Regions from separate parts of the Variovorax sp. CCNWLW225 genome, predicted to be linked through region 1. Evidence: riboswitches for the same ligand, from Rfam matches in the RefSeq annotation. Region 1 holds a riboswitch; each other region holds the start of a gene.
The links. A riboswitch is a leader RNA that binds a small molecule or an ion and turns the genes downstream of it on or off. The one in region 1 is predicted to bind glycine.
Positions count from the first base shown of each region.

Region 2: linked by a shared signal. The riboswitch ahead of V9L20_RS20370 (D-amino acid dehydrogenase) and the one ahead of gcvT (glycine cleavage system aminomethyltransferase GcvT) in region 1 are both predicted to bind glycine.
Region 3: linked by a shared signal. The riboswitch ahead of V9L20_RS04245 (ABC transporter substrate-binding protein) and the one ahead of gcvT (glycine cleavage system aminomethyltransferase GcvT) in region 1 are both predicted to bind glycine.

Region 1 covers NZ_JBBCBV010000003.1:243,956-249,063, reverse strand. The annotation lists gene V9L20_RS08875 (TRAP transporter large permease) at 1-1,154, shown strand, start outside; gene V9L20_RS08870 (hypothetical protein) at 1,303-1,866, shown strand; glycine riboswitch at 1,889-1,979, shown strand; glycine riboswitch at 1,992-2,103, shown strand; gene gcvT (glycine cleavage system aminomethyltransferase GcvT) at 2,149-3,324, shown strand; gene gcvH (glycine cleavage system protein GcvH) at 3,375-3,746, shown strand; gene gcvP (aminomethyl-transferring glycine dehydrogenase) at 3,797-5,108, shown strand, end outside.
Region 2 covers NZ_JBBCBV010000014.1:46,640-51,747, reverse strand. The annotation lists gene V9L20_RS20375 (FIST signal transduction protein) at 1-1,237, shown strand, start outside; gene V9L20_RS20370 (D-amino acid dehydrogenase) at 1,255-2,556, opposite strand; glycine riboswitch at 2,648-2,753, opposite strand; glycine riboswitch at 2,788-2,887, opposite strand; gene rfbB (dTDP-glucose 4,6-dehydratase) at 2,981-4,063, shown strand; gene rfbD (dTDP-4-dehydrorhamnose reductase) at 4,060-4,950, shown strand; gene rfbA (glucose-1-phosphate thymidylyltransferase RfbA) at 4,997-5,108, shown strand, end outside.
Region 3 covers NZ_JBBCBV010000001.1:874,883-879,990, forward strand. The annotation lists gene V9L20_RS04240 (ABC transporter permease) at 1-771, opposite strand, end outside; gene V9L20_RS04245 (ABC transporter substrate-binding protein) at 796-2,379, opposite strand; glycine riboswitch at 2,573-2,702, opposite strand; gene V9L20_RS04250 (hypothetical protein) at 2,867-3,652, opposite strand; gene V9L20_RS04255 (NADPH-dependent FMN reductase) at 3,761-4,351, shown strand; gene V9L20_RS04260 (IclR family transcriptional regulator) at 4,384-5,108, opposite strand, start outside.

The DNA of each region.
Region 1 (5,108 bases):
TAAAGGAGATGTTCAATTCGATCAACAAGTTTCCGCTGGCGGCCATTCCCTTCTTCATCCTGGCTGGCAACCTGATGGAAACCGGCGGCATCTCGCGCCGGCTGGTCGAATTTGCCAAGAGCATTGTGGGCGGTGTGCAGGGCGGCCTGCCGATGACCTGCGTGCTCACCTGCATGATCTTCGCGGCGGTGTCGGGCTCTTCGGTGGCCACCACCTTTGCCATCGGCGCCATCCTGATTCCGGCGCTCATCAAGCACGGCTACCCCACCGCGTACGCGGCGGCGCTTCAGGCCACCAGCGCCGAGCTGGGCGTGATCATTCCGCCTTCCATTCCGATGATTCTGTACGGCGTGAGCGCCGAGGTGTCCATCGGCGAGCTGTTCATTGCGGGCTTCGGCCCCGGCATTCTCATCAGCCTGGCGCTGATGCTGTTCGTCTGGGTGTATTGCAAGTGGAAGGGCTGGGGCAAGAACGACGGCGACGGCCGCATGTCCTTCGGCAAGGCGACCTGGCAGGCCGGCTGGGCACTGCTGATGCCAGTGATCATCCTGGGCGGCATCTACGGCGGCATCTTTACCCCCACCGAGGCTTCGGCGGTGGCGGTGTTCTATGCGCTGGTGGTCGGCATGGTGATCTACCGGGAGATCAAGCTCAAGGACCTGTACCTCATCCTGCGGAAGTCGGTGCTGTCGTCGGCGGTGATCATGTTCATCATCGCCAACGCGGGCCTGTTCGCCTTCCTGATCACGCGCGCGGGCGTGCCCGACGCCATTGGCCATTGGCTGCAGGAAGTGCTGAAGTCGCCGGCCATGTTCCTCTTGGGCGTGAACGCGGCGCTGTTCATCATCGGCATGTTCATCGAGACCAGTGCGGCCATCATCGTGCTCGCGCCCATCCTGGCGCCGGTGGCGGTGCACTTCGGCATCGACCCGGTTCATTTCGGGCTCATCATGGTGGTGAACCTCGCGCTCGGCATGATCACCCCGCCCTTCGGCGTGAACCTGTTTGCGGCGTGCACGGTAGCGCGCATATCGCTCGACCGGATCGTGAAGTACCTCATTCCCTTCGTGCTGGTGATCCTGGCCTGCCTGATGGTGATTACCTACGTGCCGTGGATATCGCTCGCGCTGCGCGACCTGGTGTACGCCAAGTAGCAGGCGACGCAAAAACCAGAGAGAAAACGGGCAGCCTTCGCGGGCTGCCTTTTTTTATGCGGCAAATGCCCCTGTAAGGCAAACGTTTCACAAAGATGTCACCAGCCGCAACGATGCTGCAGCCTTCGATTCCGAAAGCTGTGGCGCCATGTTTCCCACCAAGACCGACAAGGCACGCGACGAACTCCAAGGCGGGCAGCGCACGCTGAGCCAGCGCGAGCGCGCATTGCTGCTGATGGCCGACGGCCGGCGTTCGCTGACCGACTTCAGCCCGCTGTTTGCAAGCCGCGACGAAGCCGAACAGACGCTGCGGGCTCTGATGAACCGCGGGTACCTGCACGACGCGCAGGGCGCAGCGCCGAAAACCGCCGCACCAGTTACGGCGGGCCCGACACACACGCCGATTCCGGCTCCTGCGGCGGAGCCCATCCGTGTAGAGACCTCGACCGACAACTTCGACGGCAAACGTTCCCTGGCCACCACGCGCATGTTCCTGTTCGACATCTGCGAGCGCATGTTCGTGCGGCGCGATCCCAAGTTTGCGCTGCAGATGCGCGATGCGCTGCGCGAAGCCCGCGACCGCGACGCCATGCTGACGATTGCCGCGCTGATGCTCAATGAAGTCGAGAAAGCCGCAGGCGCCGAGCGGGCCGAATCGCTGCGCGAGCGTATCGAAAGGTTGCTGCCGCCCGCTTCGGAAACCGTGCACTGAGGCCTTCCGCGATCCACTACACTTCGAAGGGTCAGGAGAGAGCCTCGCCACGCGAGGCCGCCGAAGGCGCAGGGGTTTCCCGAACGCTCAGGCAAAAGGACTGACAAGGCGCTGGCGCATGCCGGCGTTTCCTTGCTGGAGAGAGGCCCCTGCATCTTGCCGATGCGGCGGCCCACCGAAGGAGCAAACCCCGATCGTGGGGCGAATCTCTCAGGTAAAGCGGACAGCAGGGGTGGCCCATGGCTCGCGCCATGGAATTCGACTGCCCCTTTGGAGTGCCCCGTGGCCGCTTCCGCTTCATCATCCGACGCCCCATTGCTCAAGACGCCCCTGCACGACCTGCATGTGGAACTGGGCGCCCGCATGGTGCCTTTTGCCGGCTATTCCATGCCGGTGCAGTACCCCGCCGGCCTGATGGCCGAGCACAAGCACACGCGCGACGCGGCCGGCCTGTTCGACATTTCCCACATGGGCCAGCTGCGCCTGGTGGGGCCCGATGCCGCCGCCGCATTCGAAACCCTGATGCCGGTCGACGTAATCGACCTCGCCCCCGGCAAGCAGCGCTATGGGCTGCTGCTGAACGACGAAGGCGGCATCCTCGACGACCTGATGTTCTTCAACGAGGGGCACGGCTCGATCTTCGTGATCGTGAACGGCGCCTGCAAGGTGGCCGACCTCGCGCATATCCAGCAGAAGATCGGCGCACGCTGCGACGTGCAGCCTATGCCCGACCATGCACTGCTCGCGCTGCAAGGCCCGCAGGCCGCCACGGTGCTGGCCCGCTTGTCGCCCGGCATCGAGCGCTTTGTGTTCATGACCGGCGGCGCGGTGAAGATCGGCGGCATTCCGGCCTTTGCCACGCGCAGCGGCTACACGGGCGAAGACGGCTTCGAGATTTCGGTCGCCGGCAAGGATGCCGACGCCCTCGCCCGCCTGCTGCTGGCGCAGCCCGAGGTCAAGCCCATCGGCCTGGGCGCGCGCAATTCGCTACGGCTCGAAGCCGGGCTCTGCCTGTACGGCAACGACATCGACACCACCACCACGCCAGTCGAGGCCTCGCTCAACTGGGCGATCCAGAAGGTGCGCCGCACGGGCGGCGCGCGCGAAGGCGGCTTTCCGGGTGCGGCCAAGGTGCTGGCGCAACTGGCCGCCGCTACGGCCGGCGCCGCGGGCCGCACCGACCACGACACCCTGAAGCGCAAGCGCGTCGGCCTTGTGGCGCTGGAACGCGTTCCGGTACGCGACGGCACGCTCCTGCAATCTTTCGAAGGCCGGGACATCGGCATTGTGACCAGCGGCCTGCTCGGCCCGACGGCCGACCGCCCGGTTGCCATGGGCTACGTGGCCACCGCGTTTTCGGAACCCGGCACGCGCGTGCAGGCCATCGTGCGCGGCAAGCCGGTGCCGATGGAAGTCTCGACCCTGCCCTTTGTGCCGGCCCGCTATTACCGCGGCTAGGCTCTGCGCTTCCTGAACCAGATCATTTTTTCCACGAGGAGTTTTTCACCATGAGCATCAAGTACACCAAGGACCACGAATGGGTCTCGGCCGAAGGCGACGCAGCCACTGTCGGCATTACCGTGCACGCGCAGGATGCGCTGGGCGACGTGGTCTTTGTCGATCTGCCCGAAGTGGGCAAGACCTTTGCGCAGGGTGAAGTGGCCGGTGTCGTCGAATCGGTCAAGGCCGCGGCCGATGTGTTCATGCCCGTGTCGGGCGAGATCACCGAAGTGAACGAAGCCCTGCGCGCCGATCCCTCGCTCGCCAACACCGACCCGCTGGCCGCCGGCTGGTTCTTCAAGGTCAAGCTCAGCGAGCCGTCGCAACTCGACGCGATGCTCGACGCCGCCAGCTACGACAAGTTCGCCGCCGAATCCTGATCCGCCGGGTTCTTCAGCCGCCCTTCCTCATTCCCCGAGCCTTTACCGCCATGCCGATTCCCGCCCAGCCTTCCCTGCAACAACTAGAGAACGCCGAAGAATTTCTCGCCCGCCACATCGGCATCGATGCAGCGGACGAGGCGCGCATGCTGCCGGTAATCGGCTCGGAAACGCGGGCGGAGCTCATCGACGGCATCGTGCCTGCGGCCATTCGCCGCGCCAGGCCGATGCGGCTGCCCGCTCCCGTGACGGAGGCGGACGCGCTGGCCGAGCTTAGGGCCATCGCTGCGAAGAACAAGGTGTTCAAGAGCTTCATCGGCCAGGGCTACTACGGCACGCACACACCGGGTGTGATCTTGCGCAACGTGCTCGAAAACCCCGCCTGGTACACCGCCTACACGCCCTACCAGGCCGAAATCTCGCAGGGCCGCATGGAAGCCCTGCTCAACTTCCAGACCATGGTGTGCGACCTGACGGGCATGGCCATTGCCAACGCATCGATGCTCGACGAAGCCACGGCCGCCGCCGAGGCGATGACGCTCGCCAAGCGCAGCGTGAAGAGCAAGAGCAACGTGTTCCTGGTGTCGGGCGACTGCCACCCACAGACCATCGAGGTCATCAAGACGCGCGCCGCGCCGCTGGGCATCGAGGTGAAGGTGAGCACCGTTTCCGAGACGCTGCCGCACCTGATGGCGAGCTGCGAATTCTTCGGCGTGCTCGCGCAGTACCCCGCCACCACCGGCCACGTGCACGACCTGCGCCCGCTCGCAGGCCATGCGCACCAGTGCGACGCCGCCTTCTGCGTGGCGGCCGACCTGCTCGCGCTCACCCTGCTCGCGCCGCCGGGCGAATGGGACGCCGACATCGTCTGCGGCACCACGCAGCGCTTCGGCATGCCGCTGTGCAACGGCGGCCCGCACGCCGCCTACCTGGCCTGCCGCGACGAGTTCAAACGCTCGCTGCCGGGCCGCCTGGTCGGCGTGAGCGTCGACACGCACGGCCAACCCGCCTACCGCCTCGCGCTGCAAACGCGCGAGCAGCACATTCGCCGTGAGAAGGCCACTTCGAACATCTGCACCGCGCAGGTGCTGCCGGCCGTTGTGGCCAGCATGTACGCCGTGTACCACGGGCCCGACGGACTTACCCGCATCGCGCAGCGCGTGGCGGCGCTCACCGCCATCCTTGCGCAGGGCCTGGCGCAAATGGGCCGCGAGCCGGTCAACGGCACGGCCTTCGATTCGCTGACCATCCGCACAGGCGAAGACACGCCGAAGATCATCGAGCGCGCCACCGCGGCCGGCGTCAACCTGCGCCAGCGGCTGCAGCAGCACCTGGGCATTTCGCTCGACGAAACCACGACGC
Region 2 (5,108 bases), on a different contig from region 1:
CATGGCGGCCGGCCTTGTGCTGGCCCAGTTGCGCGCCCAGATGGCGCTGCCCGACTACGCGTCGGCGCCGACGCTCGGGCTGCTCTACATCACCGACCACTACGCGTCCGATGCGCAAGACATCCTCGACCACCTGAGCGCCGAGCTTCCGGAGGTGACCGACTGGTCCGGCACCGTCGGCATCGGCGTGTCGGCCAACAATGCCGAATACTTCGACGAGCCCGGCCTGAGCCTGATGCTCTGCGCGCTGCCGAGCGACCAATATCGTGTGTTCTCCGGCGTGGCTCCACTGGGCAACTCGGAGATGAGCGGTTTCGAGGCGCATACGGCGCTGGTGCATGCGGACCCGGCCACCCCCGATCTCACCGAATTGATCGGCGAGATGGCGGGCCGCACCGACACCGGCTACCTGTTCGGCGGCCTCTCGTCAGGCCGTGCGGGCGCCTTGCAGTTTGCGGTCGGCGGCAACGGAAACATCCGCGGCCACGGCGCTGCGGGCGGCGTGTTCTCGGGTGGCTTGTCGGGCGTGGTGTTCGGCGAGGGCGTGCGGCTGGTGTCGCGCGTCACGCAAGGCTGCCAGCCGCTGCGCTCCGGCGGGGGGCGTGAGCGCGAGATCACCGAGGCCGACGGCAACCTGCTGCTCAAGCTCGATGGCGAGCCCGCACTCGACGTGCTGCTGGCCGACCTGCAGGTCTCGCTCGAACGCCCGCAGGAAGCCATCGACGCCGTGCGCGCCACCCTGGTGGGCCTGGCCGATGCGGGCAGCGACGGCATCCGCCGCACCGGCGACCTGGGCGCCGACGTGCTGGTGCGCCACATCATCGGCCTGGATCCGACGCGGCGCGGCATCGCCATTGCCGATGTGGCCGAGGCCGGCATGCGCCTGACCTTCTGCCGGCGCAATGCACAGGCCGCACGCGCCGACCTGATGCGCATCTGCGCGGAAATCCGCGAAGAACTGGAGCCCGAAGAACAGACCCTGGCCACCGCGCGCGCCGTGGCGGCCGGGGAGGCCGAAGCAGCGCCGCACCCGGCGCGCCGCATTGCGGGTGCCGTGTACGTGAGCTGCTCGGGACGCGGCGGGCCGCACTTCGGCGCACCGGGCGCCGAGCTGCAGATCGTGCGGCACGCGCTCGGCGACGTGCCGCTGGTCGGATTCTTTGCGGCGGGGGAGATTGCCCGGCACCACTTGTATGGGTATACGGGGGTGTTGACGGTGTTTACCGGCAACGATTAACCACCGCCACGGCCAGATCAGGCCGGCTGGAGCAGGCGCGCTGCTGGCGTAGGCATGCCGGCAAACGCAAAATCGACCTCAGGCGCAAGCCCGCTCACAATCCGCGCCACCGACCTGCCCGACCCGCACGCATGCGTCCACCCAAGCGTGCCGTGCCCGGTGTTCAGGTACAGGTTGGGCAGCTTCGTCTTGCCAATCAACGGCACATTGCTCGGCGTCGCGGGGCGCAGGCCTGTCCAGAACTGCGCCTGTGTGGTGTCGCCAGCGCCGGGGAAGAGCTGTTCAACGCGCCGCACGATCGCTTCGCAGCGCACGCGGTTCAAGTCGCGGTCATAGCCATTGAGCTCGGCCGTGCCGGCAATACGCAGGCGGTCGCCGGAGGCCGACGTGTACCGCGAAAACACGAGCTTGAACTCGTCGTCGGTCAGCGAAACCTGGTGCGCCTTCGTCGCGTCTTTGACTGGCAGCGTGACCGAATAGCCTTTGGCTGGATAGATCGGCAGGCGAATGCCCAGCGGCGCGGCATACAGCGGACTCAATGAGCCCATTGCAAGCACGAAGGCGTCGCCGCGAATGCGTTGGAAGCGACCTTCGTTGTCGGTAGCTTCCACGTGGTCGATGCTGCCGCCCGCTTCGCGCAGCGCAGTCACCGTGTGGCTCATGAGGAACTTCACGCCCGCCGCTGCCGCGAGGCGTGCCATTTCGCGGGCGAAGAGGTTTGCATCGCCGGACTCGTCTTCTGCCGTGTAGGTGGCACCGGCCAATTGCGGACGGATGTGCGCAAGGGCGGGCTCGATCTTCACTGCCTCGTCCGCGGAGATGACTTGCCGTTCACATCCGAGCGCGCGCATCTGTTCGGCGGGCGCAAGGGCGCTGTCGAACTCTTTCTGCGTCGTATAGAAGTGCAGGATGCCTTGGGTGCGCTGGTCGTAGGCGATGCCCGTGTCGCGCCGCAACTGCTGCAGCACTTCGCGGCTGTAGGTGCCCAGGCGCACGATCTGCTCGATGTTGTGCTTCGTACGGGCAGGGGTGCATTCGCGCAGGAATTGCAAGCCCCAGAGCCATTGGCGCATGTCCGCGCGAATGCGAAAGAGCAGCGGTGCGTCTTCCTTGCCCAGCCATTGCAGCACCTTGAGCGGTGCGCTCGGATTGGCCCAGGGTTCGGCATGGCTGACGGAGATTTGCCCGCCGTTGGCAAAACTGGTCTCGGCGGCGGGGGTGGCCTGCCGGTCGATGACGGTCACTTCATGGCCGAGTTGCTGGAGATAGTAAGCCGAGGTAACACCGAGCAAGCCGGCGCCTAGAACGATCACGCGCATTTCAAATACCTTTGAGGTTGAAGCGCTTGAACCGCGGGCGGGGTTTGCTATTGAATAAATAGCAAGCAACCGGACGACCGCCGTCCAAGTTGCCGCTCCCCCTGTCCTCGGTACCTGAGAGATTCACCCATTGCGCCCGCAGCGGGTTTGCTCCTTCGGTGCATCACGCGAGGTGATGGCTCTCCAGACGGCGTGTCAGTTGATGCAGTACATGCCCCGAAACTGTTTGAAAGAATTCCAACAGTTCCGTTCGGCCAACCTGAGCGTTTATGGGAGTTTGCGCCTTCGGTGGAGTAGTAAAAAGAACTACTCGCTCTCCTGCATTAACGCCATTGTAGGTTGGGACCGCGAAGAGCCGACCATGGATTTTTGACAATTCGACCAATGGGATAATTGTCATTGATTCGAAACTTCGGGGAGACTCATGATCCTGGTAACCGGCGGCGCGGGCTTCATTGGCGCCAACTTCGTACTCGACTGGCTGGCGCAGAGCGACGAGTCCATCGTGAATCTCGACAAGCTGACCTATGCGGGCAACCTCGAGACGCTCGGCTCGCTCAACGGCAACCCGAACCACATCTTCGTGCAGGGCGACATCGGCGACAGCGCTTTGGTCGATCGCCTGTTGGCTGAGCACAAGCCACGCGCTATCGTGAATTTTGCCGCGGAATCGCACGTGGATCGCTCTATCCATGGCCCCGAAGACTTCGTGCAAACCAACGTGCTCGGCACCTTTCGCCTGCTCGAGTCGGTGCGCGGCTACTGGAGCGCACTGCCGGCTGAGCAAAAGTCTGCCTTCCGCTTCCTTCACGTGTCGACTGACGAGGTCTACGGCTCACTTTCCAAGACCGATCCCGCCTTTACCGAAGAGAACAAGTACGAGCCCAACAGCCCCTACTCAGCCAGCAAGGCCGCCAGCGACCATCTCGTGCGCGCCTGGCACCACACCTACGGCCTGCCGGTGGTCACCACCAACTGCTCCAACAACTACGGGCCGTTCCACTTCCCCGAGAAGCTCATCCCCCTGATGATCGTCAACGCCCTGGCTGGCAAGCCCTTGCCGGTGTACGGCGACGGCATGCAGGTGCGCGACTGGCTCTATGTGAAGGACCACTGCAGCGCCATTCGCCGCGTGCTCGAGGCCGGCAAGCTCGGCGAGACGTACAACGTCGGTGGCTGGAACGAGAAGCCCAACATCGAGATCGTGAACACCGTGTGCGCGCTGCTCGACGAACTGCGCCCGCGCGCCGATGGCAAACCGTACAAGGAACAGATCAGCTACGTTACCGATCGCCCCGGCCACGACCGGCGCTACGCGATCGATGCACGCAAGCTGGAGCGTGAGCTGGGCTGGAAGCCCGCCGAAACCTTCGACACCGGCATCCGCAAGACCGTCGAGTGGTACCTCGCGAACGCCGAATGGGTGCGCAACGTGCAAAGCGGCGCGTACCGCGCATGGGTCGAGAAGCAATACGACGCCGCACCCGCGGCCAAGGCCACCGCATGAAGCTGCTGCTGCTGGGCAAGGGCGGACAGGTCGGCTGGGAGTTGCAGCGCAGCCTCGCGCCGCTGGGCGAACTGGTGGCGCTCGATTTCGACAGCACCGACTTCAACGCCGACTTCAGCCGTCCCGACCAGTTGGCCGAGACTGTGCTCAAGGTGCGGCCTGACGTGATCGTCAATGCCGCGGCCCACACGGCCGTGGACAAAGCCGAGAGCGAGCCCGACTTCGCGCGCAAGCTCAACGCCACTTCGCCCGGCGTGGTGGCCGAAGCCGCCGGGCAGATCGGTGCACTCATGGTGCATTACTCCACCGACTACGTGTTCGATGGCAGCGGCAGCAAGCCTTGGCAAGAAGACGATGCCACCGGCCCACTCAGTGTGTATGGCCGCACCAAGCTCGAAGGCGAACAGTTGGTGGCCAAGCACTGCGCCAAGCACCTGATCTTTCGCACCAGCTGGGTGTTTGCCGCGCGCGGCGGCAACTTCGCCAAGACCATGTTGCGGCTTGCCAAGGAACGCGAAAAGCTGACCGTCATCGACGACCAATTTGGCGCCCCGACAGGTGCCGAACTGCTGGCCGATATCACGGCGCATGCGATTCGTGCCACCTTGCAAGACCCTTCCAAAGCCGGCCTGTATCACGCGGTCGCCGGCGGCGAGACCACCTGGTGCGGCTATGCACGCTTTGTGCTTGAGCAGGCGCGCCAAGCCGGCGTAGAGCTCAAGGCCGGCCCCGAACAGGTCGAAGCCGTACCCACGAGTGCCTTCCCCACGCCCGCTACGCGGCCGGCCAATTCGCGCCTCGATACGCGCAAGCTGCAATCCACCTTTGGCCTGGTGCTGCCGCACTGGCAACAAGGCGTCGCCCGCATGCTGCGCGAGACCCTTTAAACGCGCGTTGCCTAGTAAGCAGAGAAAGCAAGAAAGAAATACAACGATGACCACGAAGACCACGAAGACCACGCAACGCAAGGGCATCATTCTGGCCGGCGGCTCGGGCACCCGGCTGCATCCCGCCACGCTCGCGCTCAGCAAACAGCTGTTGCCGG
Region 3 (5,108 bases), on a different contig from region 1:
GGTAACCACCACGCCGCCGATCAGAAGTGCAATGCCGATGCCGATCACCGTGACGATGGGGATTGCCGCGTTGGCGAGCGCATGCCGCATGAGCACCCGCTTTTCCGAGATGCCTTTGGCGCGCGCGGTGCGGATGTAGTCCTCGGTCATGGCCTCGGCCACGGCCGCACGCGTGACGCGCGCAATCAGCGCTACATAGATGATCGACAGCGTGATCGACGGCAGGATGAGGTGCTTGATCCAGGGCAGCGGCCCCTGGCTCAGCCGCTGGTAGCCCTGCACCGGCAGCCACTGCAGGTGCAGCGCAAAGATCCAGATGAGCACATAGCCGATCACGAACGCCGGTATGGAAAAGCCCATGACCGAAAAGCCCATCAGCATGCGGTCCAGCCAGCCGCCGTGCCGCCAGGCCGCAACAACCCCGAGCGGCACCGCGACGAGGATGGTGACCACCAGCGTCACCGCCGCGAGAGACACCGTCGGCTCGATGCGCTGGCCGATGAGCTCCACCACCGTTTTCTTCATGAAGTAGGACTCGCCCAGGTTGCCTTGCAGCAAGCGGCCGCTCCAGCGCACGAACTGCACGGGGAGCGATTCGTTCAACCCCAGTTGCTCGCGCACCTTGGCGATGTTCTCGCTGGTGCCGCTGTCGCCCACAATGGCGGCAGCCGGATCGCCGGGCGCCAGCCGGAGCATGAGAAACACGATCAGCGCAACGATGACGAGCACCGGCACGGTCGACAGGATTCGGCGCGCAAGGAAGATCAGCATGGGGTTTCCAGAAAAGAGCGCCCGTCAGTTCTTCTTGATGTTCCAGAACACGGCAACGGGCGAGCGCACCACGCCGCTCACCGCAGCCTTGCGGTAGGCGGTGAGCGGCTTGTATTCGCCGATGGGCGCGTAGATGCCGGTGTCGTACACGCGCTGCTGGATGGCCGTGGCCAGCTCCTTGCGCCGGGATTCGTCGGCCGTCGCGAGGAAGTCGGATTTCAGCTGCTCCAGCTTCTCGTCGGTGGCCCACCCGAACCAGCCCTTCTCGCCGTTGCCCGTGAGCGGCGCATAGAACATCGGGTTCATGTTGTCGGCAATGCCCCAGCCGGTGATGAAGAGATTCCAGCCGCCCTTGTCGACCGGGTCTTTCTTGGCGCGGCGCGTCACCAGCGTGGGCCAGTCCATCGACTGCATGTCGACATTGAAGCCGGCCTGCTTCAGCAGCTGCGCCATCACGGGCGGAAACTTGTTGAGCAGTGCAAAGTCGGCCGGGTACATCAGCACCACGGGCTTGCCGTCGTAGCCGGCATCCTTCAGCAGGGCCTTGGCTTTCTCGAACTGCGGCTTGCCGGTGAAGTAGCCGGTCTTGTCGCTGGCGAAGATCGTGCCGCACGGGTACACCGATGCGCAGCTGTTGTAGAGCTCCTTATGCACCATCTGGGCGCGCATGAGCGCCTCCTGGTTGATGGCCATGATGGCGGCCTGCGCGATCTTCGGGTTGTCGAAGGGCGGAATGACGTGGTTCAGGTGCAGCGCGAACGAGCCCTTCGGAATCGGGTTGTCGACCGTGATGGACGTGTTGCCCTTCAGCGCCGTGTACTGCTCGGGCGGCAGCCACTCGATCATGTCGACCTCGCCGTTGGCAAGCGCGTTGGCCTGCGTTTGCGCATCTTTCAGGATGACCCATTCCATGCGGTCCACGTACACGTTCTTGCCGCCCGCCGTGCCCGAGGGCGCTTCGGCGCGGGGCACGTATTTAGTGTTCTTCAGGTACACGATCTTCTCGCCGGGGCGGTACTCGTCCTTCTTGAAGATGTAGGGCCCGGAGCCCGTGGCATCGTCGATCTGCTTGTCGGGCGGCGTGGCGGCCACACGTGCCGGCATGATGAAAGGCGGGTTCGACGAGGGCTTGCTCAGCGCGTCCAGCACCATGCCGAAGGTGTCCTTGAAAACCAGCTTGAACGAGTTGGCGTCGACGGCCTCGGCCTTGTCGAGCGCCGCATACATCTTCTGCCCCAGCCCGTCGCGCTGGCCCCATCGCTTGAGCGACGCCAGCACGTCTTCCGAGGTCACCGGCTTGCCGTCATGAAATTCCAGGCCCTTGCGCAGCGTGAACGTCCAGGTCTTGCCGTCGGCGCTGGTGGTGTACTTGTCGACCATCTGCGGCTTGACCTTGCCCTGCTCGTCCACACCGAACAGCGTGTCGTACACGGCATAGCCATGGTTGCGCGTAATGAACGCGGTGGTCCAGATCGGATCGAGAATCTTCAGATCGGACTGGGGCACCACCCGCAGCACCTTGCCCGCCTCTTGTGCGAACGCGCTTGCAACGCCAATAGCGAGCATGGCGCCCACGACAACGGCTTTCAGGTTTCGTTTCGACAGCATCTTCGGTTCTCCGGTTGAAAAAATCGTGAGGAAAGTCAGCGAAAAACGGGGGGGCGATTCGGGCAGGCGCCTGCGTGCGTGCGCAGGCCTCGGCACACCCGATGAAGAAGGGAACGATGCGCGGTGCGCTCTGGCAAAGGTCATGAAGAAGAAGGCTCCGGAAGCGCGCAAGGCCACCCCGCGCACTGCGCGAGATGCCCCTGCTGTCCTTTGGCCTGAGAGATTCACCATGCACGCTCATCGCGCATGGCTTGCCCCTTCGGCGGCCGCCCTCGGAGTCCTTTTGTTCAGGACGCCGGGCAGCGCTCTCCAGCGTTAGTCATTCATCCAGTCTGGGGACCTGAGCGTTACGGGCTGTCGCCTTCGGTAATGCACTAACTCGAAGCACCGAGCCGGCATTTCTCCTGGATGGTTTCTTCTAAGCAGAATGCGTGCCACTCGGGCGCGTGCGCACAGGGGCGCACGCGGATGGAAACGCGCACCGAAGCTACTGCGGTCCGCCGCAGAAGCTCACCCTTTCGGTGGTCTTGGCGGTGAAGTGAAGACGCGTGGTGGTGGTGCCGCTGGCGGGTGTGTTCGCGGGCCACTCGCTCTGCAGCCACGTGTATTGCCAGCTGTAGGGTCCGCCCGGCTTGCCGGGTTCTTCGTAGGCAATGCGAAGGCTGCCGTTGCTCTCGTCGTGGCAATGCTTCGAACTCTTGTATTCCTTTTCGCTGAAGCAGGCGCGGATCATCTTCGAGCAAGAAAAAGGAATGCCCTCGTGCACGGCCCGGGTGTCGTCCAGCGGCACGAAGTCGGCCTTGCTGAACGAGGCGCCGCCGCCCGAATACATCTCGGACACGGTCTGCAGCACGGCCATGGCCCATTGCCCTTCGGCCAGCGGATAGAGTGCCGGTGCAAGCGAAAGGCGCGTGTCGGACATGCCGGCTGCGGCGTCTTTCTTCATGCCGGCCACATAGGCGCTGAAGTCGTGCAGGCGCTCGAGCTGCCAGGTCTTCGCGTCCTTGTCGCGCCTGATGCGCGCCATGGCCAGCGGCTCGGCCGAGAGCACTGCAAAGCTGTTTGCCGCGGCGCCGCGCAGCCGGTACAAGCCCAGCGCATGCGGGTCGCAAGGCTGCGGCAGCAATGCGCACAGGCGGGCGCGCCAGTCCGGATCGACCGACTGCGGCTTCTTGACCGCATCGAGCACCTGCGCCGAGGGAGCGGCGAACACATGGCCGGCCGATGCGGCAAGCACCATGGCGGCAGTGCAAAAAGCAGGCGGCTTGTTCATGCCGGAATGGTAGCCAGAGGATTCGAAAGATGCTGCTACCAAATGCGCCGACCTGCCAATGTTGTAGCCTTCGCCCGTGGCCGCCCGGCCTCGACAACGGAGCGACGAATGGCTGACAAGATCCTGGTGTTCTACGGTTCCTACAGGTCGGACCGCATGGGCATTCGCCTGGCCGACTACCTGGTGGCGGGCCTCGGCGCGCGAGGTGCCGAGGCCGAACTGATCGACGCGCAGGCGGTGGGCCTGCCCATGCTCGACCGCATGTACAAGGAGTACCCCAAGGGCACCGCGCCCGCCCCCATGGAAGCGCTGGCGCAGAAGATCCGCGGCGCGGACGCCTTCGTCTTCGTGACGGGCGAATACAACTGGGGCCCGCAGCCCGGCCTGAAGAACCTCACCGACCACTTCCTAGAAGAATGGTTCTGGCGGCCTGCTGCCGTTGCCAGCTATTCGGCCGGCCGGTTTTCAGGCGTGCGCTCGGGCACCGTGTGGCATTCGATCCTGTCGGAGATGGGCATGGTCGTCGTCTCGAGCACGCTCGCCGTCGGGCCGATCTCGCAAACGCTCGACGCGGACGGCAAGCCCACGGGCAGTGCGGGCGAATCTCTCCAGCGCTCATTCGGCCGCTTTGCCGACGACCTCGCGTGGTGGACCGACGCCGCGCGCGAGCAGCGGGCGCGCAAGGCGCCGCCTTACTGAGAAGCCGGGTCTGGCAAGCCGGGTCGCGCCGCTCAGCCCTTGCCCAGCGAAGGGCGGCCGAACAGGCTCGACGCGTTGCTGATCGGCCCGAGCTCGGCCGTTGCGGCCAGCAGCGCGGGCGCCAGCTCATGCATGCGCTCGCTGCCAAGGCGCGTGCGCGGCCCGGCAATGCTGATGACGCCGATCACTTCGTTGCGGCGGAAAACCGGCGCCGCCATGGCGGCCATGCCGGGCGCGAAGACCTCGTCGATCATCGCGTAGCCGCGCACCCGCGCCGCATGCAGAAAGCCCAGCAGCGCGCGGATGGTGGTCGGCGCCTTCGGACCGTATTCCGCCGGCGTGCCGAAGCCTTGGCGCGAGACCAGCTCCAGTGCGCGCTCGTCGCTCAGCGTCATCAGCCACGCGTGGCCGGAAGACGTGCACGAGAGGCGCGCATCCATGCCCATGTCGGGGTCGTAGCGCAGCCCCGCTTGGCGCGTGCCCTGCGACTTGGCGACCCACGTGAGGCGGTCTTCATCCACGATCGAAAGGCGCACCAGTTCGCCCGATGCTTGCGCCAGCCGCTCCAGCAGCGGCTCGGCGATGTTCACGATGCCGGCGCCGCTCAGGAAGCCCAACCCCAGCGACACCACCTTGGTCGTCAGCACGTAGTCGCCCTGCTTGCGCGTCTGGCGAACGTAGCCGCAGCGCTGCAGGTCGGCCAGCAAGCGGTGGCAGGCGCCAAGCGGAATGTCGAGCTCGGAGGCGAGCAGCGTGA